DNA from 3 places in the Vibrio sp. JC009 genome. Region 1 is predicted to be linked to each of the others. Evidence: predicted binding sites of a transcription regulator. Region 1 holds the regulator's gene; each other region holds the start of a gene.
The links. Region 1 encodes CRP, which controls carbon source genes, mostly activating them, when cyclic AMP is high. Its sites were predicted from a motif close to TGTGANNNNNNTCACA; they were not measured.
Positions count from the first base shown of each region.

Region 2: a site for CRP is predicted at 3,206-3,221, ahead of L3Q72_RS11280 (NupC/NupG family nucleoside CNT transporter). Genes of this name have one in related genera too.
Region 3: a site for CRP is predicted at 4,276-4,291, ahead of deoD (purine-nucleoside phosphorylase). Genes of this name have one in related genera too.

Region 1 is NZ_CP092106.1:252,707-260,003, reverse strand. It holds gene L3Q72_RS01235 (PLP-dependent aminotransferase family protein) at 1-763, shown strand, start outside; gene L3Q72_RS01230 (hydrolase) at 760-1,731, shown strand; gene L3Q72_RS01225 (YheU family protein) at 1,747-1,959, shown strand; gene L3Q72_RS01220 (phosphoribulokinase) at 1,991-2,860, shown strand; gene crp (cAMP-activated global transcriptional regulator CRP) at 3,105-3,737, shown strand; gene L3Q72_RS01210 (DNA-3-methyladenine glycosylase I) at 4,089-4,772, shown strand; gene L3Q72_RS01205 (transcriptional regulator) at 5,070-5,585, opposite strand; gene L3Q72_RS01200 (DUF4160 domain-containing protein) at 5,585-5,848, opposite strand; gene groL (chaperonin GroEL) at 6,133-7,297, opposite strand, start outside.
Region 2 is NZ_CP092106.1:2,538,548-2,545,844, forward strand. It holds gene deoA (thymidine phosphorylase) at 1-398, opposite strand, end outside; gene deoC (deoxyribose-phosphate aldolase) at 580-1,356, opposite strand; gene L3Q72_RS11280 (NupC/NupG family nucleoside CNT transporter) at 1,793-3,064, opposite strand; gene L3Q72_RS11285 (TatD family hydrolase) at 3,266-4,042, opposite strand; gene L3Q72_RS11290 (DUF5363 family protein) at 4,029-4,199, opposite strand; gene L3Q72_RS11295 (BMP family ABC transporter substrate-binding protein) at 4,582-5,580, shown strand; gene L3Q72_RS11300 (ABC transporter ATP-binding protein) at 5,732-7,297, shown strand, end outside; gene L3Q72_RS11305 (ABC transporter permease) at 7,297-7,297, shown strand, end outside.
Region 3 is NZ_CP092107.1:1,212,711-1,220,007, forward strand. It holds gene L3Q72_RS20330 (diguanylate cyclase) at 1-285, opposite strand, end outside; gene L3Q72_RS20335 (hypothetical protein) at 288-1,703, opposite strand; gene L3Q72_RS20340 (lactate dehydrogenase) at 1,888-3,357, opposite strand; gene deoD (purine-nucleoside phosphorylase) at 3,454-4,164, opposite strand; gene L3Q72_RS20350 (2-thiouracil desulfurase family protein) at 4,481-5,431, shown strand; gene L3Q72_RS20355 (MerR family transcriptional regulator) at 5,450-6,220, shown strand; gene phrB (deoxyribodipyrimidine photo-lyase) at 6,280-7,297, shown strand, end outside.

The DNA.
Region 1 (7,297 bases):
GAAAGGCATCGAAATGGATGACGAAGGTATTACTCCAGAAGCGCTGGATGCTGCCTGCCGTCAGTTTCAGGCCCGGTTTATCTATCTGACGCCTACACTGCAGAATCCAACTACCGCTACTATGTCCCTTGAAAGGCGTCATGCCGTTCTGGAGATATGCAAAAAACACGATCTTTACGTGATTGAAGATGATGTGAACGGCCCGCTTCTGGAAGGTGCGCCGCCACCGCTGGTGAATCTGGAACCTGAGCATGTTTTTCATGTGGGAGCCGTCTCTAAGTGGCTGGCTCCGGGCCTGAGAGTTGGTTATGTTCAGCCACCACAAAAGCTTTATCAGCGTCTGAGTATCGCTTTACAGAATCATAGCTGGATGATCAGCCCGTTGCTGACTGCCATTACCTGCGAACTGATGGAAAGCGGAAAGGCAGAGCAGACGCTCTCTGCAATACGTAAAGAGATGGAAGCCCGGCTGGAGAAAACCCTTACCATGCTCGGTGATTGCAATCCGGGCTATAAAGAACACTGCTTCCATCTCTGGCTGCCACTGCCGGAACAGTGGCGGCTAACTGACTTTATTGAGCAGGCAGGAAGGATAAATGTCACGGTAAAATCGGCTGAGCTCTTCACCCCGCCAGCAGGAAACGTCATTCCGGCAGTGAGGCTTGCATTAAGCTCTCCTTTAAATCAGACTGAGCTGGAAACAGGACTTCGTAAGCTAAAAGAACTACTAGAAACCGATCCAATAAGCGACTTTACGTTATGACAGATTTTTCGCCGGCCAGAGGGCTGAAGAACCCTCACCTGCAAACCATTATTCCCCGTTTTATCCGCAGAAAGCCGTTGTTTGAACCGGTATGGCAGACGCTTGAAACCGCAGACGGCGACTTTCTGGATCTGGCCTGGAGTGAAGACTGGCAGCAAGAAAGCGCAAAGCAAAAACCTGTCTTTGTGCTGTTCCATGGCTTAGAGGGAAGCTTCTACAGCCCTTATGCCAATGGTTTGATGAAAGCTTTTGCTGATCAGGGCTGGCTTTCAGTCATGATGCACTTTCGCGGATGCAGCGGCAGACCAAACCGGTTGGCTCGCGCATACCACTCTGGTGAAACTAAAGATGCACGCCAGTTTCTGGAACATGTAAACACACTGTTCCCGGAGCAGAAGAAAGTGGCTGTGGGCATCTCTCTTGGCGGAAATATGCTGGTTAACTATCTGGCCAACCATCACGAACTGCCACTGCTGGAAGCGGCGACCATAGTTTCTGCACCTTTAGATCTGGCCGCCTGTTCAGAAAAAATCGAGAAAGGTTTTTCAAAGGTTTATTGCAGCTACCTGCTAAGTTCACTAAAAGCCAATGCCATTAAAAAGCATGAAAAGCTCGATAAGGCACTTGGGATAAATCAGAAAACCATCCGCAGCCTGAAAACCCTGTATGGATTTGACGATCTGATAACCGCGCCTCTGCACGGTTTTCAGGGAGCCACGGATTACTATAACCGCTGCTCAGGTATACGGGTTCTGAATCAGGTATCCATTCCGTTGCAGGTTATCCATGCCCAGGATGATCCCTTTATGACGGAGGCTGTGATCCCTAAGTTTAAGCTTAACGACAATATCGACTACCGTTTGCTAAAGTCCGGCGGGCATGTGGGCTTTCTGTCCGGCAGCTTCAGAAAGCCGGAATTCTGGCTGGAGCAGGCGCTTCCTGCCTACTATCAACATATTAAGCAGTAATGTGAGAAAGCGACTATGATTATCCCTTGGGAACAGATAAACCCGGAGACACTGGAAAATCTGATTAAAGAATTTATTCTCCGTGAAGGAACCGATTACGGTGAAGTGGAAGTGTCACTGGAAGATAAAGCCGATCAGGTCAGAGAGCTGATAAAATCCGGAGAGGCCGTCATTCTCTATTCAGAACTGCACGAGACCGTAGATATAAAGTTAAGACGCGAGTTATAAGTAATTAAACCAATCCAGGACAAGGAATGTCATGTCAGCAAAACATCCCATCATAGCAGTAACAGGTTCATCGGGAGCCGGTACATCCACCACCTCTGAAGCCTTCAGAAAAATGTTCAATATGATGGACGTAAAAGCTGCCTGGGTGGAAGGTGACAGTTTCCACCGATACACCCGGCCAGAAATGGATGTGGCTATCCGCAAAGCCAAAGAGCAGGGAAAACACATCAGCTATTTCGGCCCGGAAGCCAATGATTTTGCTGCTCTCGAGCAGTTCTTCAGAAAGTACGGAGATGAAGGCACAGGTCAAATCCGTCGCTATCTGCACTCCTTTGACGAAGCGGTTCCCTATAACCAGATGCCCGGCACTTTCACCCCCTGGCAGGATCTGCCGGAGAACACAGATGTTCTGTTTTATGAGGGTTTACATGGTGGCGTAAGAGACGGAGATATTAACGTCTCCCAGCATGTGGATATGCTGATAGGCATGGTGCCGATAGTGAACCTGGAGTGGATACAGAAATTTATCCGCGATACGCGTGACAGAGGACATTCACGGGAAGCAGTGATGGACTCCATTGTCCGCTCCATGGATGACTACCTGAATTACATTACCCCTCAGTTTTCCCGCACTCATATTAACTTTCAACGGGTCCCCACAGTGGATACCTCTAACCCTTTGGATGCCAAAGCAATTCCGAGTCTGGATGAAAGTTTTGTTGTAATTAGGTTAAGAGGTATGAAAAATGTTGATTACCCGTACCTTCTGGCCATGCTCGACGGTTCTTTTATGTCACGCCACAATACGCTTGTGGTACCGGGGGGTAAAATGAGTTTTGCCATGGAACTGATCATACGTCCTATGCTTGCCCAACTGATAGAAACCGGTAAAATCGGTTAAAATGTTAACATTTGTCACATTTTTTCCAAGTCCGTGATCATGTGCACGAATTTGCGTAAAAAATCGCGTTTTTAAAGCGATCAAAATCAAGAAATCGATTGCAAAAAGAGATAATATTCTTAATCGAATTATAAGTTGCTTGCAGCTTTCAAAGAGAAATCCTATGCTAAACCACCTAATTGAGTGGCTTAGCAGCAAAGGAAAGCTGCTGAGCAGCAGGCCCTGCAGATAAAGTGAGATAATTATGGTTCTAGGTAAACCTCAAACCGATCCAACACTAGAGTGGTTTCTTTCACACTGTCATATTCATAAGTACCCATCAAAGAGTACTCTGATTCATGCTGGTGAAAAGGCTGAAACTCTGTATTACATTGTAAAAGGCTCTGTGGCTGTCCTAATCAAGGATGAAGAAGGTAAGGAAATGATTCTTTCTTATCTGAACCAGGGTGACTTTATTGGTGAACTGGGTCTTTTCGAAGAAGACCAGGAGCGTACAGCATGGGTTCGCGCTAAATCTCCATGTGAAGTAGCAGAAATTTCATTTAAGAAATTCCGTCAGCTAATTCAGGTAAACCCAGACATTCTGATGCGTCTGTCAGCTCAAATGGCAAGCCGCCTTCAGGTAACCAGCCAGAAAGTTGGTGACCTTGCGTTCCTTGACGTTACAGGCCGTATCGCACAAACACTTCTGAACCTGGCTAAGCAACCGGATGCAATGACTCACCCGGACGGCATGCAGATCAAGATCACCCGTCAGGAGATTGGTCAGATTGTTGGCTGTTCACGTGAAACCGTTGGCCGTATCCTGAAGATGCTGGAAGAACAGAATCTGATTTCTGCACACGGTAAAACTATCGTGGTTTACGGTACTCGTTAATTCTTTAGCGAAACAGTTTGTAAAAAGCGCAGCTCACGGGCTGCGCTTTTTTTATACCTTTTACTTACTACCCTTACCCCTTACCACTGGGTCATTCCGGAAGTTGCGAAGCTTCTATCCGGAATCTACTGTCAGCGCGTAGTAGGGCAGAAGAAACCTCTGACTCTACAACACCCAGAAAGTAGATCTCGGATATTGCTTTGCAATTCCGAGATGACGGCAGTGGGAGACAGCAAGAAATGTGCATCTTTTTACTGAACAATTAGCTTTAAGCAAGTATGGGCTACTGGTGACCAAAAGCTATTTAAGCTAACCTAAGCCAATTACAAAGAAAAAATCCAGTAAAAAACAATGGAAAAATTCGAATCAATTTACCAAAGAGCTGCCGAGCGTAAAGGGGGAGAAAAGCGCCTTGAGGAATTGCTCAGCAAGCCACTCAGCAGTGAAGAACTGGCAGCCATATCCAACGATCGCTGGCTTTCGGCTTTTACCATGAAAGTGTTTCAGTCGGGTATCTCATGGAGTGTGGTCCGCAAAAAGTGGCCTGACTTTGAAGAGGCATTTTTCGGGTTTAAGATCGAATCATTACTTATGCTGTCGGATGAACAGTGGGAAACCAAAGCACAGAACCCGGCTATCATACGCCACCTGACCAAAGTAATGTCCATCCCGGCCAATGCCCATATGATCCATAGCGCTTCCATTCAACATGATTCATTTGGTCAGATGGTGGCAAACTGGCCGAAAGAGGAGATTACCGGGCTTTGGGAGTACCTGAAAAAGAATGGAGCCCGTCTGGGCGGAAACACAGGTCCATACGCTTTAAGAACTCTGGGAGTCGATACTTTTATACTTTCATCCGATGTTGAATCTCATCTGCGCAATATCGGGATAATTGATTCAGGAAGAGGGACGAAGCGAGCACTGAATGCAGCAAACAAAGCCTTTGCACAGTGGCAACAGGAGTCCGGCCGTTCGCTTACTGAGATTAGCCAGACTATTGCGTTTAGTTGTGGGGATAATCGGGTGGTTTGAGCTATCAGCCTGACTCTTATACACAAATATTAAAGTGAACAGAGAACGGTTCTCCCCCTTAATTGAAAAGCCTAATTGGTTGATAAAGCTAATAGAAGGGGGAGTTAGAGGGGGTTGGTTATGCCATGCATGGTTAAACAACCAAAACTTAACCCCATGAGAAGCAACCCCTCCCCGCCTCCCCTTCGATGTTACTTCTTCGAAAATCCGTCCTTTTGATGCTAAGGGGAGGAGCATTCTTTGGCTCCTTAAACTTGTGTATAAGAGTCAGGCTATCAGCTATCAAAATAAAAGGTTCTAGCCTTTCTGACTAATTTCTCGACTCTCAAATTCTAACTCGAATGCAGCATGGCCTAACTGGATGAGCGTATCCAGTTTTGGAGACTTGTTCGAAGATAATGCCTTGTAGATGCTTGGCCTACTCTTCAGGTTTGTGTGTTGCTGGATTTTCTGAATCCCATACTCTTCGACAAAACCTTTAATTGCGGCCTGAAAAATATCCGGGCGGTTGGAAACTATCGCATCCCAGGCTGCTTGTTTTAACACGTCTTCCATATTGCTGGCGCTGACACATGGCCTATCTGTGTAGTGCCCCTTACCAGCTGCCATTTTTCGAAGAATGTTTGCGGAAAGCTCCACTCCATCCCAGTCAAGATAAGTACCTTCAAGTGAAAAGGCGCTAAAATCCTGGATCTGCTTATATGGTTCAGAATTAAAAACCTCTTCCAGATCAACAATACCTTTAAAGCCATCACTAAACTCGAGCTCCAGCAGATAGCCGGACAACCAGTCAAGATCTACGATTTTAAGCATTAATTGATCCTCCCGATACCTTGTCCGATTACCGCTCCGTCCCATGCCAGCAATAACTCGTCCCGGTGCTTATCAATATAAAATTCTGCCAACTTCCTCTTTTTAGGAGGCAGGAAACCCGCAAGTACTTCGATATCATCGATGGCAATTGAGGCTTCATACTCACCAAAAGAAACATGAATATGAGGACGGTTATGAAAGTCATTATCCTCATATCTCATCTGGAACTTAAGTCCTAACAGCCTTTTCAGTATTTCCGGCATTACTCTTTCTAAACAGGATAGCACGTATCCAAAAGGATACAAACTCAAACCATTCTGCATATCTGACAAGCGCTAAAATCAAAGGCTCTTCGAAACAAATAAGACTTTTATAATACTTCGGCATAAAAAAACCGAAGCCACAAGACTCCGGTTCTTCTTAATGAAGGGTTATATTTTTCTAAGCTGTATGGTTTGAGAACAAGGAGAACGCGCGGAATGTACATGTGTACATGAGCACGATCGACGCAGTTATCAGGCCATACAGCGACGAAAAATTAATCCGATCACATCATGCCTGGCATGCCGCCCATACCACCCATGCCGCCCATATCAGGCATTGCAGGAGCGTCTTTAGCTGGCATATCTGAAACCATAGCTTCTGTTGTGATCATCAGGCCTGCAACAGATGCTGCGAACTGTAGTGCTGAACGGGTTACTTTAGTTGGGTCAAGGATACCCATTTCAAGCATGTCACCGTATTCGCCGGTTGCTGCGTTGTAGCCGTAGCTGCCTTCACCGTTCTTAACGTTGTTTGCAACTACAGACTCTTCGTCACCTGCGTTACCAACGATCTGACGTAGCGGAGCTTCCATTGCACGAAGTGCTACGCGGATACCCACGTTCTGCTCTTCGTTTACGCCTTCAAGGCCAGCAACTTTGGAAGCAACGCGGATAAGTGCAACACCACCACCAGCAACAACACCTTCTTCAACTGCTGCGCGGGTTGCGTGAAGTGCGTCTTCTACGCGGTCTTTCTTCTCTTTCATTTCAACTTCAGTTGCTGCGCCAACTTTGATTACTGCAACACCGCCAGCCAGCTTAGCTACACGCTCTTGTAGTTTCTCTTTGTCGTAGTCTGAAGTTGCTTCTTCGATCTGCTGACGAATCTGAGCAACGCGGCCGTTGATCATCGCTTCTTCACCCACACCATCGATGATAGTTGTGTTTTCTTTAGTGATAGTTACGCGCTTCGCCTGACCAAGGTCTTCAAGAGTAACTTTTTCAAGCTCTAGGCCAACTTCTTCAGAGATAACAGTACCAGCCGTCAGGATAGCGATATCCTGAAGCATTGCTTTACGACGGTCACCAAAACCAGGAGCCTTAACAGCTGCCGCTTTAACGATACCGCGCATGTTGTTCACAACAAGCGTTGCCAGTGCTTCACCTTCAACATCTTCAGCGATGATTAGAAGAGGACGAGATGCTTTTGCAACAGCTTCAAGAGTCGGAAGAAGTTCACGGATGTTAGAAACTTTCTTGTCGATCAGAAGAATGAATGGGTTTTCAAGGTCAACAGAGCCAGCTTCCTGGTTGTTGATGAAGTAAGGAGACAGGTAACCACGGTCAAACTGCATACCTTCTACAACGTCCAGTTCATCATGCAGAGCCTGACCTTCTTCAACAGTGATAACACCGTCGCGGCCAACTTTTTCCATTGCTTCAGCAATG
Region 2 (7,297 bases), 1.0 Mb from region 1:
TAACCTGGAATCGATTCCAGCTTATCCAGCGTACCGCCGGTATGACCCAGGCCACGACCTGAGATCATTGGCACAAAACCACCACAAGCTGCAACCATAGGGCCCAGCATCAGTGAAGTCACATCACCCACACCGCCGGTTGAGTGTTTATCGACAATAGGACCACCAAAATCCATATGGTCCCAGTTCATCACCATGCCGGAATCACGCATTGCACATGTCAGCGCGATACGCTCGGGCATCGTCATTTCATTAAAAAATACAGCCATAGCAAACGCCGCAATCTGACCTTCAGATACGGTTTCCTTTGCTACACCCTGAATAAAGAAATTGATTTCATCAGCGGTCAGTACTTCGCCGTCACGCTTCTTGCGGATAATTTCCTGAGGAAGATACATTAGAAACTCCCAGCTCTTTTTAGAGCTTTTGTTTGTAGGGTAAATAGAGCGGGAAGCTTGCTCCTCCCCTTATGAAGGGGAGGCTGGGAGGGGTTAACTCCTCGGAACTTAACCCCCTCTAACTCCCCCTTCAAAAGGGGGAGAACCATTAGTCAAACTTTTCCCGTTTAACAAAACGAAATTAGTAAGCGCTTGGATCCGCAGTTTCGTCTGTTACTTCTAATGTATTAAGCAGGTTAGTCAGCAGGCTTGATGCACCAAAGCGGTAGTGCATGTTGTCTGCCCAGTCAGCGCCAAGAATGTCATCTGCCATTGCAAGATACGCCGCTGCATCTTCTGCAGTGCGCACGCCGCCAGCAGGCTTGAAACCAACTTTTTCAGCAACACCCATATCACGGATAACTTCAAGCATCATACGTGCGTATTCTGGTGTTGCGTTTACAGGCACTTTACCTGTTGAAGTTTTGATAAAGTCAGCACCCGCTTCGATTGAAATCTGAGAGGCTTTCTTAATAAGTGCTTCTTCTTTTAGCTCACCAGTTTCGATGATAACTTTCAGAAGAGTGTCGCCACACGCTTCTTTGCACTGTTTAACCAGTTCAAAGCCTGTTTTCTCATCACCGGCGATAAGTGTGCGGTAAGGGAATACTACGTCAACTTCATCTGCGCCATAGGCAATCGCTGCTTTTGTTTCAGCTACCGCGATTTCGATGTCGTCGTTACCGTGTGGGAAGTTAGTTACGGTCGCAATGCGAACCTCTGGTGTACCTTGCTCACGAAGTGTCTTCTTAGCAATAGGAATAAAGCGAGGGTAGATACAGATTGCAGCAGTGTTACCAACTGCCGTTTTTGCGTCATGACACAGAGCGATCACTTTTTCATCAGTGTCGTTGTCATTTAGCGTGGTTAGATCCATAAGTTTAAGTGCACGTAGAGCTGCAGCTTTTAAATCGCTCATTTCTATCTCCGATCAATATATTCAATTTGTTTACCGAAAGCGTACGTCTGCTCATCAATTATAGATGGCAATAACCGCAGCGCTGACGGGCTACGAAATGAACGGACTTGGTTCCCTGAAGACTTAGCACCTAAGTACTAATTGCTATCCTTGTCACCGCACAGTACCAGTTTGGTTTATGGTACAACAATCTATCTTTGTGATTGCGGTCTGTTCCATGATACATCTTGTATCATTAAATTATGCGAACGATCACATTATAGGCATTCTCAGCTAATAAGATAGTGCCGCCCAAAACGCAAACGGTTTGTATCTCAAAAAAGTTTTCGTTCCGGTTAAACCGACCAAAATACGGCACCGAAATAAAAAGCGAAAACACCGCAGCAATCTCTTGCTACGGTGTTTTTATCAAAATTGCATCTGTCTCTTTAGCAAATTACATTGCAAGAGAAATACAGAAACCAGCAATTGTTGCAGCCATCAGGTTAGACAGCGTACCAGCACATACTGCTTTGATACCCATACGTGCGATATCGTGACGACGGTTTGGAGCGATACCACCCAGACCACCAAGCAGGATTGCGATAGAAGACAGGTTAGCGAAACCACACAGTGCGAATGAGATGATCGCAGTTGTCTTCTGAGACATTGCTTCACCCGTTGCAGGTACAAGCTGCGCATTCTCACCAACAAATGGTACGAAGTTCAGGTATGCAACGAATTCGTTAACGATAGTCTTCTGACCGATGAAAGAACCAGCCAGTGTCGCTTCTTCCCAAGGAACACCGATAAGGAATGCAAGAGGAGCAAAGATCCAGCCAAGGATTAGCTCAAGGCTTAGCTGCTCGTAACCGATCCAGCCACCGATGCCACCCAGCATACCGTTGATAAGTGCGATAAGGCCGATAAATGCAATCAGCATTGCACCAACGTTCAGCGCAAGACCAAGACCGGCAGATGCACCGCCAGCTGCTGCGTCAATTACGTTAGCAGGCTTGTCGTCACCACCAGAGATGTCTTCCTCAGAGATTTCATCAATAAACTCTTCAGTTTCCGGCTTGATGATCTTAGCAAACAGAAGACCGCCAGGTGCTGCCATGAAAGATGCCGCTACAAGGTATTCCAGTGGTACACCCATAGATGCGTAACCCGCCAGTACACCACCGGCAACAGAAGCCAGACCACCACACATTACAGCAAACAGCTCAGACTGTGTCATTTTAGCCACAAACGGACGAACAACCAGAGGCGCTTCCGTCTGACCAACGAAAATGTTAGCCGCTGCTGACATAGATTCCGCACGAGACGTACCCAGTGCTTTTTCCAGCGCGCCACCAAGAATCTTGATAACCCACTGCATTACACCTATGTAGTACAGCACAGAAATAAGTGCAGAGAAGAAGATTAGTGTTGGCAGTACCTGGAATGCGAAGATGAATCCAAGTCCGTCAACAGAGAAAGTTACCAGGTTACCGAACAGGAACTTAGTACCGTCCTGACCATAGTTGATAACGTTAGCAACACCAGCAGAGAAACCACCTAAAAGGTCTTTACCCCACGGTACATAAAGAACAAATGCACCCAGTGCAAACTGGATTGCGAATGCACCACCTACGGTACGTAAATTAATTGCTTTGCGATTGTCAGATAGCAGTACTGCGATACCAAGCAGAACAACCATACCGACTAGGCTCATAACCAGGCTCATGGTATATGACTTCCTTATAGTTAATTTGGCGTGTTACAAAATGGAGCTAAAAAGCGAGAGCGATTATACGCATGCTCCCCATAAGAAAGTAATATCAACTTCACACTTTTATACTGTATACACTGACAATTCACTCACCAATGTGAGCAGGCGCACAATAAACACCGATATCATGCACATAAGAAACATTTTTTAACAATCTCATTCACAAATACCATACAAACGTTTGCTATTAACAAAAAGCATGTTAGCAACCGTTTGCTCCCCTTCACTTCGAAGCAAGATCAGAGATTTTAGTACTTCAGCTGTGCGTTTTGGCTGGTTGTTCATTCCCTGATAACCAAAAAGAGGCATATCAGGTGAATCGGTTTCAAGAACCAAAGAAGAGAGAGGAAGCGCAGAAATCGTCCTTCTTGTTTTTGCTGCTCTTTCATAGGTAATCGTTCCACCAACACCTATATAGAAGCCAAGATTGATAAAGTCCATCGCCTGCTGCTCACTACCGGTAAAACCATGTATCACCCCTCCGGGCAACGGCTGATGACGTTTAAGTATGCTGATAAGATCCTGATGAGCCTTACGGCAGTGAAGTATAAGAGGAAGGTTAAACTGCTTAGCCAGTAAGATCTGCTCGGTAAGGAGTTGTTTCTGAAGTGCTTCATCGTTGCGGGAGTGATAAAAGTCCAGTCCGCATTCACCTATCGCAACGCATTTGTCAGAACGCCCGTCCAGACGCTGCTTTAATAAATGAATATGCGCTGGTTTATGTGTGTCAGTAAAATAGGGGTGCAAGCCGAGAGCAAAGTATATGTTCTTATCTAACGAAGCTATCTCCTCTACTCTTTCCCAGTTTTCCATACTACAACCCGGAACAAGCATATGACTGACACCGGCACTTTTCGCTTCAGCAATAATCTGCGGCAAATCCTGCTTAAACTCTTCCCGATCCAGATGACAATGAGTATCAAACAGTCCCACTGTCGGACTCTTCTCTGGTTTCTGACTTTTTCTTGTCTGAATAGTCTTCTTTACGCACAGGAACACAACAACGCCCCTGCTCCTGAGTCAGTCCCATGGACTCACACCAGTTATCGTATTTTTTAACCATATCCCTGAGCTTATCTTTTACTTTCATCTTTATCCTCTCTTAATCTGAGCTTTCTATTATTTTGGTTATTAGGTTTCGTCATACTCTGTTGGAAAAATGGTGCATCTTCAGAAAAAAGTGCGAATTCTGTCCAAAAATGACGGGTTAACTCCATTTTTTTCCACTGAGTTACATTTTTCCTCATATTCATGTGATGAATGCGCTTTTTTTTTCAACACGCAAACGTTAAACTCCTCGATTGGCTATATGTAATAAGGGTTTTATCAGTTCAACAGGCTGAAATACTAACCCAATAATAACAGTGTTATCGAAACCTTAACGAAAGTTAAAGGGAAACAAAAAGCAATCGTAACATCTGAACATGATGCACAGATGCTATTAAACCAGGGTACAACATAGGGATCATCCAGTGAAAAAAGCTACCATCAAACTTTCTGCACTAGCAATCGCGATGTCTTCTTTTGCTGCTATTGCAGCTCCAAAACCAGCTGTTGTTTATGATACAGCAGGTAAAAATGACAAGTCTTTTAACCAGGCAGTTTATGAGAATGGAGTTCTTGTATTTAACGAAGAAAAAGGCATTAAAGTAAAAGAGTTCGTTCCTTCAAACGAAGCTCAGCGCGAACAGGGTCTGCGTAAACTGGCTAAACGTGGTCACAGCCCAATCGTTGCAGTTGGCTTTAACATGGCATCAGCTGTGGAAAAAGTGGCAACTGAATTCCCTGACATCAAGTTCACTATCATTGATATGGTTGTTGACAAGCCAAACGTACAGTCAATCGTATTTAATGAGCATGAAGGCTCTTTCCTTGTGGGTGCGCTGGCAGCAAAAGCATCTAAATCAGGCACTGTAGGCTTTGTGGGTGGTATGGATATCCCACTAATCCGTAAGTTCGCATGTGGTTACGAGCAAGGCGCTAAATACGCAAACTCTTCTGCAACTGTTCTTCAGAACATGACAGGTTCTACACCAGCAGCATTTGCTGACCCGGCGAAAGGTTCTGAGCTGGCTAAGAGCCAGTTCTCTCAGGGCGCTGACGTAATCTACGCAGCAGCAGGTGGTACAGGTATGGGTGTTTACCAGGCTGCTAAAGATGCTGGTAAATATGCTATCGGTGTTGACTCAAACCAGAACCACATCCAGCCAGGCACAATGCTGACTTCAATGGTTAAGCGTGTTGGTGTTGCTGCATACAACACCTGGGCTGAAGATATGGAAGGTAACTGGAAGCCAGGTATCAAAGCTCTTGGTCTGAAAGATGGTGGTGTTGACTGGGCTCTTGATAAGCACAACGCATCACTGATTACTGAAGATATGAAAGCTTACGCTGAAGGTCTGAAAGCAGACATCATCGCAGGTAAGATCGTTGTACACGATTACATGTCTAACAATGCATGTACTTACTAATTTCTACCTAAGTATTAAATTGTAGAAATTTACGCCGCTGCCCTGTGCAGCGGCGTCGTTGTACTAAGCTAAACAGATAATTGCGATCCCCGTTAACCTTTCGCAGTGATTTCTTTAGCTTTGTATTCACTTATTTATTCAGGAAGCTCTCGTGACAGTAGTTCAAGACTATGCCATTGAACTTAAGGGAATCGATAAAAAGTTTGGCGCCGTACATGCCAACCGTGCTATCGACCTAAAAGTTCCTAAGGGTACTATTCACGGTATTATCGGTGAAAATGGTGCCGGTAAATCAACACTAATGAGCATTATCTATGGCTTTTATCATGCCGACTCAGGATCAATGCTTGTCAATGGTAATGCATATAAACCATCAAACTCTCAGGAAGCCATCTCTGCCGGTATCGGTATGGTGCACCAGCACTTTATGCTGGTTGAAACCTTCACGGTTCTGGAAAACATCATTCTTGGTGCAGAAAACGGCTGGAAACTGGATGAAAGCCTTGACGCTGCCAGAAGCAAACTGGAGCAGATAGAAAAAGATTACGGCCTGGACGTTCCCCTTGATGCCATTGTCGGTGAACTGCCGGTTGGCCTGCAACAGCGTGTTGAGATCCTGAAGGCACTCTATCGCGACGCCAAGATCCTTATTCTTGATGAACCTACCGGTGTACTGACTCCTCAGGAAGCTGACCACCTGTTTAAAATCCTTGATAAGCTTCGCGCTCAGGGTACAACGGTAATGATCATCACTCACAAACTTCGTGAAGTACTGGCGATTACAGATAACATCTCGATCATGCGTCAGGGACAGATGGTTGAACATGTTGTCACTTCTGAAACCAATAAAGAAGAGCTTGCTGAACTTATGGTCGGCCGTAAAGTCCGCCTTAAAGTGGATAAGCAGGAAGCTAAGCCTAAAAACAGCCTGATCAAAGTTGAAAACCTGAGCTACTTTGACGATGCCGGTGTTCAGCGCGTAAAAGGTATCAGCTTTGATGTACGTGCCGGCGAAATCGTTGGTATTGCCGGCGTTTCCGGTAATGGTCAGTCTGAAATTCTCGGACTTCTGTCCGGCATTTTGCCACCGGAATCAGGCTCTATCGAGCTGAACGGCAACAAGATCACTAAAGAAAATGTGACGGATCCGAGACATGTTCGAGCCATGGGCGTTGGTCATATTCCGGAAGACAGACACAAGCAGGGTCTGATCAATAAGTTTGCCGCGCAGGAAGCCTATATTCTGGGTTACCACCACCTGCCTAAATACAATAAAGGCGTGCTTCAGGACAAAACTGCGATTGCAGAGTTTTGTCAGACCAACATGGACAAATGGGACGTTCGCCCGAACGACATTAACCTGAAAACCGCAAACTTCTCTGGTGGTAACCAGCAGAAGCTGGTGATTGCCCGTGAGATGGAAGAGAACCCGGATATCCTTCTTGTAGGCCAGCCAACCCGTGGGGTAGATATCGGCGCTATCGAATATATCCACCAGCAGATCATTGCCGGTCGTGACGCGGATAAAGCCGTACTGCTGGTATCCGTTGAGCTGGATGAAATTCTCAGCCTGGCAGACCGTATTCTGGTTGTCTTTGACGGCGCGATTGTGGGTGAAGTCGCAGCAAAAGATGCGGATGAGAAAACATTAGGTCTGATGATGGCAAACATCGTACCTGATCACCTGAAAGAGAAGCAGAACCAGGGAGAAGTATCA
Region 3 (7,297 bases), on a different replicon from region 1:
GTTCTCCATCAGCTTAAAGCTGAGGCTCTCTTTAATGGTGATGATATCGTCAACTTCATCAGGCAGAGACAGCAGCGATAAAGCACTTCTCAGTTCTTCAATACTCTGAAGATGCTGGTTAAGTCTGGTGCGGTATTCAGAGCTTATCAGATAGCAAAACGCTTTTTCGTTGGGAGAAGTCGCAATATGTTGCCTGATGTGATCCCAGAATATAAGCGCTTCCTCTCCGGAAACGGAAGAAGGATCCAGCCCTGCTTCGGATACTTTACTTAGCAATCTTTCCATATTTATTCTTCTTCCACTGTTTCTTCGCTTTCTTCCAACTGCTCCAGTGTGAATGGGAAGAAGAGAATGTCATGCAACTTAACTTCCGGCAATTTGCCCTTCAGTCCCTTTCGTTCCCATGGATAGTTGCGGATCATCTGGTCCAGGAAGCTAAAGATGGCATCGGCTTTGTCGCCTCTTTCTGCAATCAGCATCCCGATGCGTTCTTCACTGATTCTGGATATCAAATCATTGCGGTTACACAGGCACTGCGCCAGTTCCATGCAGACATCCAGAAAACCGGAATTGTCATGCTTAATAAGCACAACTACGTGGTTAGAGGCGGCAAGTTCACTTTTGAACAGGATCAACTGCTCCCACCAGTAGGTTTCAGAAACCAGGTTGGAGTAGCCCCGGTCGCCATGGTTAAACTCAACCTGACGGCGGATCCGGTTGATAAGTTTTCTGGCACGCTGGTCAAGCTGGCGCTTTGAACTGCGTGCTTTATCGGTTCCCAGCTTGTTGGTCTGATCCTTTAAAAGCTGCATGGAGTGTTTGCGGTACTTTCTGAATGAGACCAGGGCGTGTTCATAGTCCCTTTGTCTTTCCGCAACCACTGACTGCTGGAAACAGATTTGAGAAAGAAGCTCGTTCTGGTTAAAGCTTTTTGCTGACTCTTCTGCACTGGTCAGAAAGTCCTTGGCTTTATCCAGGTCGTTTCGAATGACTTCCAGTCTGGCACGGGCGATAAATGAGTGGGTCTTCATCCATAGCAGATCATTATCCATCGCCAGCTCATAGGCTTTGATGGCGGCTTTTTCGGCGTCGTCTATCCGCTCCAGTCCCAAAAGAGCCAAGCCGCGAAAATCCCAGATTTCCGCTTCCCATGCAGGTTTTGTATAGTTTTTCAGTACTTCTTCTGCTTCATCGAGTACAGACAGCATTTCCGTATACTCATTGAGCAGGTAATGGTCACGCGCAAGCAGAATCCGTGCTTTACCTTCTAACCAGTCCATACGGGCGTTGTTCGCAACCTGCACGGCTAAATCATGGGTAGAGAGCGCCAGTTTGTGCTCTTCAGTAATGCGCCAGACGTTGCCCAGACCAATCAGGCATTCAATCTCAATTTCGGTTTCGCCGACCAGTGCCGCCTGTTCCAGGGCGTTGATCCAGAACTGTTGAGCAGAATAGTATTTTGCCTGCCCCCAGAATTGCTGGGCATGAATATGGAGTATTTCAGGAAGATAAAGGTCGGTATCCAGACGGTTTAAGCGGGTAATGGCTTCTTTGATGAACTTTAAGCCCTGGGCAAAGTCCAGAATCTCTTTGTAACACTTAGAAATGATAATGCAGGCTAGGATACCACCTTCAGGAAAAAGCACCTGGTCCGAGCGCAACAAGCACTGAGAAGCTTGGTTGAGTACCGCCTCCGGTTCCATGTCAATTCGGGTTTTGAGCTGCTCCAGCTCATTTGAAAGTTGAACGTGCGCCTTTTCCAATTATAAATCCATGAGTTAACGGAAATTACCGTTGATTATATGGTTAGATCGATTCAACAAGCTAATTAATATTTTATTAATAACTATTTCCTGCTTAAAAATACGTCTGGGTTCACAAACTTGGTCAGGCCAGCAGGTGTTTTAAGGTTAATGGTTGCTCAGCAAGAGACAGTCTTTGAGCCGGAGTAAGCCCTTCCTTATCCTGATAACAGAGGTTGTGCCATGCCCGGAATATATCCAGCATAGGGGTAATACCTCCCGGACGAAGTTTTCTTCTCGGCTCGTTGATAAAGGAGTCGAACAGCAGCTGGAATCTGTCCTGATAAAATTTGACCTGCCTGATTGATGCGCTGTGCAGCCACTGCTCAGGAGCCGGGTTATCTCCGGCAAGATAGCAGATGCCTTTGGCGGCGTTGTCCTGTTCGGAAATAGCCCATTTATCACGCCACCAGCCAACGTGCACAATATCGACTTTTTCCGGAAGCGCAGAGCTGTCCCATTTCTCGTCTTCATCCACGTACATAAGATCCACGGATTTATCCTTGATTCTCTGCAGGCAGATGGTCAGAGCGGCCGAGCGCAAAACCGGATCCTGTGGCAGGTAGAGGGTGACACGTTTATCGCTTTTGCACATCTCAAGCACGTGCATATAGTGAGCGTATGAGGTATACGGAGCACGGATTACTGCACCCTTGGAAGGGTAGTTAAACCGAGTCATATTGCCCATGGGATCTTCTACATTTCCCCGGGCCAGAATCATCTGATACTTCTGGTCGATACGCTGGCGCAGATTCGGGGATGGAACACCGATAGACAGGTTTGCTTCAGAGAAATAGTCCTTTGAAACAAAGCGTGCCGGAGTTTCATAGGAGTTATGATCAACCGGGCCCGCAGGCTCTTCGCTGGCGGAGTAATTGATATGCTGAGAAAGGATATAACCTGAGTTCGCCTCGCCCGTTGCAAACCAGAGTACGCCGTTATCACTGTATGGCTGCAGGGGCATAAAAACGGAGGCCAGGTGATAGTGCTCTTCATGATTTACCCAGCGGGCATCAAACATGGCCAGTTTGCGCCTGCAGCGGCTGGCTATATGATCAAGGTGATCATAGAAGGTCTTGGGATTGATACTCAGTTTACGGCAGACTTCACGCACCGAATAGCCGGTAAACAAGAGCGCCAGCAGGTTTTCCTGAAATGCCAGTTTTGAGTTTACACCGGACCATTTATCCACAAAGGTCGACTGACACTGCTTGCAGCGGTAGCGCTGACGGTCGCCGCTGTAACCAAATGCATGATAAAGGTGTTTATGGGTGTGGACGGAAAGCCCGAAGTTCTCACAGTCATTGTTGCGGCATGCCGGCAGTCCGTCGCTATGGAGCTGTCTTAAGCGCTGAAGTTCGTTCAGAACTTCCTGATTGTTGAGAAGAGGGGGGAAAGCACCACATTCACGACATACCATCGTCGGACGCTTCGGGTTTACATGCTGAAGCACATAGCGCTTCGCATCGCTCAGTCCAAAGTTGTCACACGCCAATGTTTTACAAAAGTTGAGTTGTAAACCGTCAGCGTCCACCGGCAGTTTGCCATTCGACACGATCGCCCCCTGGGAAGACTGTTATAACAATCCCAGCAATTATCTGTTCATCCTTGCTTGTCAAAATCACTGAACAGCTAATTACTGGTATTGGTATTAAAGATTAATTGCGGTTTCCAGAGCCACTTTCATCATATCGTTGAAAGATTTCTGGCGCTCTTCAGAGCTTAGTTTTTCACCACGGATAATGTGGTCAGAAACGGTCAGAATTGTCAGAGCTTTAGCACCAAGGTCAGCTGCAACGCCGTAGATACCGGCTGCTTCCATATCCACACCCAGAATGCCCAGCTTTTCCATCTTCTCAAAGATGTCTGCTTCAGGAGTGTAGAAAAGATCTGCAGAGAATACGTTACCTACTTTTACCGGAACTTCCTGAGCTCGCGCCTGCTTTACCGCTTCTTCCAGAAGGCCGAAGTCAGCAATGGCTGCGAAATCGTGGTTGCTAAAGCGGATACGGTTTACCTTTGAATCTGTCGATGCGCCCATACCGATAACAACGTCCATCAGGTTTACGTCGTCACGTACCGCACCACAGCTGCCTACGCGGATAACATTTTTCACGCCGTACTCAGCAATCAGCTCATGAACATAGATACAGCATGAAGGGATACCCATACCGTGTCCCATTACGGATACTTTCTTACCCTTGTAAGTTCCGGTAAAGCCAAACATATTACGTACATCACATACTTGCTTTACATCTTCCAGAAAGGTTTCTGCAATGTATTTTGCACGCAGTGGATCGCCGGGCATCAGTACGGTTTCTGCGAAATCACCAGGTTGTGCGTTGATGTGAGGGGTTGCCATGTCAGGTTCTCCGGTTGGGTTATTGATAAAACAGTATCGACTAATAACTGAATATGTTGTTTGTTGGATACTCTGTTATTGGCAATATTAGTGCTTAATTTGAGCCATAAGAGAGAGTTGGATCACAAAAAAAATCCGCAGAGTAATAAGAATTGACCTTGATAACCAAATTTGTTTAAACGGAGAAAGCAATCGATTTGTCGTGACTGCAATTTTTATACAGCGCTAACTGGATCGCAGAGCGGGAGAAAATTTGCAGGATGTGGTTTTGTTTACTATACCTATACAAGAAATAATTTTGTATAGGTGTTGAGTTATGACAAATCTTGCAAAAGTTGGCATAAGTTCCTGTGTTTTAGGCGAGAAAGTCCGCTTTGACTCGGGTCATAAAGAGAATCGGTTTGTTACACAAGATCTTATGCAGTATTTTTCCTTTGTATCAGTTTGCCCTGAAGTGGGGATAGGTCTGCCGGTGCCAAGGCCGACAATCAGGCTGATTTCCGATGAAGAACGTATCGCTCTGGTTGAGACAAAAGATGAGAGCAAAGATTATACAGAGCGGATGCAAACCTATGCGGAAAAAACAGCCAGTCAGCTGATGAGCCAGGATCTTTGCGGTTATATCGTCTGCGCAAAGTCACCAACCTGCGGTATGGAGCGGGTAAAGGTATATAAACAAAACCGGGCAGATAAAGAAGGGGTTGGCATTTACACCCGCGAGCTGATGAAGCAGATGCCCTGGCTGCCGGTTGAAGAGGATGGACGGCTTAATGATCCTGTACTGAAGGAAAACTTTGTTCTTCGGGTATTCTGTTTAAAGGATTTTTATGACTCCATGGCCGGAGAGCCGACAGCGGGAAAAATTGTTGCCTTTCACTCCAGATACAAACTCACTCTGATGGCTTGTCACCCCGAGTCATACAAAAGCCTGGGCAGGCTGGTTGCTGGTGTTAAGGAGTACAGCAGTGATGAGTTTTTCAGCCTCTACCGCTCAGGACTGATGAATGCGCTGAAACACAGAGCCAGCCGCAAGACCAATACCAATGTCCTGATGCATATTCAGGGTTATTTCAAAAAAGCGCTGTCGGCTGATGAGAAACAGGAGCTGGCGCATGTGATTGAGCAGTACAGATTAGGTATGCTGCCAATACTTGCGCCAATTACGTTAATCCGGCATTACCTGGGCCGTCACCCTGATGCCTATTTAAGCGAACAAAATTACTTTGAGCCTTATCCGCATGAGCTGCGCTTAAGGCTCTCACTATAAATCAGTTGGATGTTGCAGATGAAGTTATATGCAATCAGAGAAGTTTCAGAGATCACCGGAATTAAGCCGGTCACGCTGCGGGCATGGCAGAGGCGGTATGGCCTGATACAGCCGCAAAGAAAGGAGTCGGGTCACCGCCTTTATACCGAAGAGAATATAGAAAAAATCAAACTTATCCAGAGGTGGTTGGCAAAAGGTATTGCCATCGGCAAAGTAAAAGCGCTGATTGAAAGTGGTGAAGATATCGGGAGCAGTCCGGATTCTGCGGTGCTTACTGAGAGTGAGGATTTACTTATTGCACTTTCCGCGCTTAACCGGGGCAGGGCTGAAAGCGTGGTTTCAACCGTTCTGAAAGAGTATCCGCTCAATATTGTTATGGAGCAGTTTTTCTATCCGGTGCTGGAGTCTCTTGAGAGGGTAAAAGCTTCTCAGCGTTCATTGCAGAAAGCGCTGTTGCAGTCTCTGATGATAAGTAAAGCGACCAGCATTCTGGAAGCGGAAAACCGCGCCTTTAAAAAACTAAAAGCATTGGTGATCAATCTGGATGAAACCGGGAGCCTGCCGGCCTGGATGTCTGCCATTGAGCTGAGTGACCGTGGCTACAGTATCTCTTTTTTAGATGGCGTGGATGATATTTCCGGCCTGACAGAGATGACGGATATTTCCCGTTACGACCTTATCTACCTGTTTTCAAATAGTGGTTTACCGGCGAAAACCGAACAGAGCATTCTGGCTCTCAGGGCCAAAACCGAGGTTGATATTGAGACCTCTGCACTAGTTAATGCCTGAATAAATCGAAGGCTTTGACTATGTAAGTACTAACTTGCATTTACGCTTACGGAGGCACTATGCATCTGGTCTGGTTTCGCAGAGATTTAAGAACTCTGGATAATACCGCGCTGGTTGAGGCAACGAAGAGCGGTCAGCCGGTGATTGCTTTGTATATTGCAACACCGGAGCAGTGGCAGGCGCATCAGCACTCTCCGGTTCAGGCGGATCTTATTCTGCGCCGTCTTAGTGAGCTTAAACAGCAGCTACAGAGTTTAAATATTCCGCTCTATTACAGCGAGTGTCCGGACTATCAGAGCTCAGTAAAAGAGGTTTACCGTATCGCTTCAGAGCTGATGCGCAATGATCTGCCGGTCACAATACATTTCAATCGTGAATATGAAGTTAACGAAGTCGGGAGGGATTCTGCGCTGGCTCGTCTTGCCAGCCAGGCTCATATTTCAGTCAAAAGCTATCATGACCGCTGCCAGTTTTCCCCCGGCACTGTTCTGACGAAACAGGGGGAGATGTTTAAAGTTTTTACCCCCTATAAGCGGCGGTGGCTGGAGATGTATTTTCAGGCCGGAGCGCAGGTTCAAAAACCAAAGCCGGTAGAAAAGGCGGAGTTGCAGGATATCGGCTGTCCGCTGTTTGATAAAAATCCGGTTTTTACTTACCCGAGAAAAAGCAGTGCAGCGTATCCGGTTTCCGATGACAGGATAATTGGCCTGCTACGAGGCTTCTGCTGTGAAAAGATCGACGCTTACCATCAGATCCGGGACTTTCCAGAAATGGAAGGGACAAGCAGGCTGTCGCCATATCTGGCTATCGGGGCGCTTTCCGTGCGTCAGTGCCTTGCCAGAGTTTCACTAAAGCAGCCATTTTCTGAAGGGGCTTCGCGTTGGCTCGATGAGCTAATCTGGCGTGAGTTCTATATTCACCTGAGCGCAGCTATGCCTTCACTTAGTCGTGGTAAGCCCTTTCATTCCTGGGGCCGCTCAGTTTTATGGCAACAGAATGATAGCTGGTTTGAAGCCTGGAAACAGGGCAGGACAGGTTTTCCCATTGTGGATGCTGCCATGCGCCAACTGAGCCAGA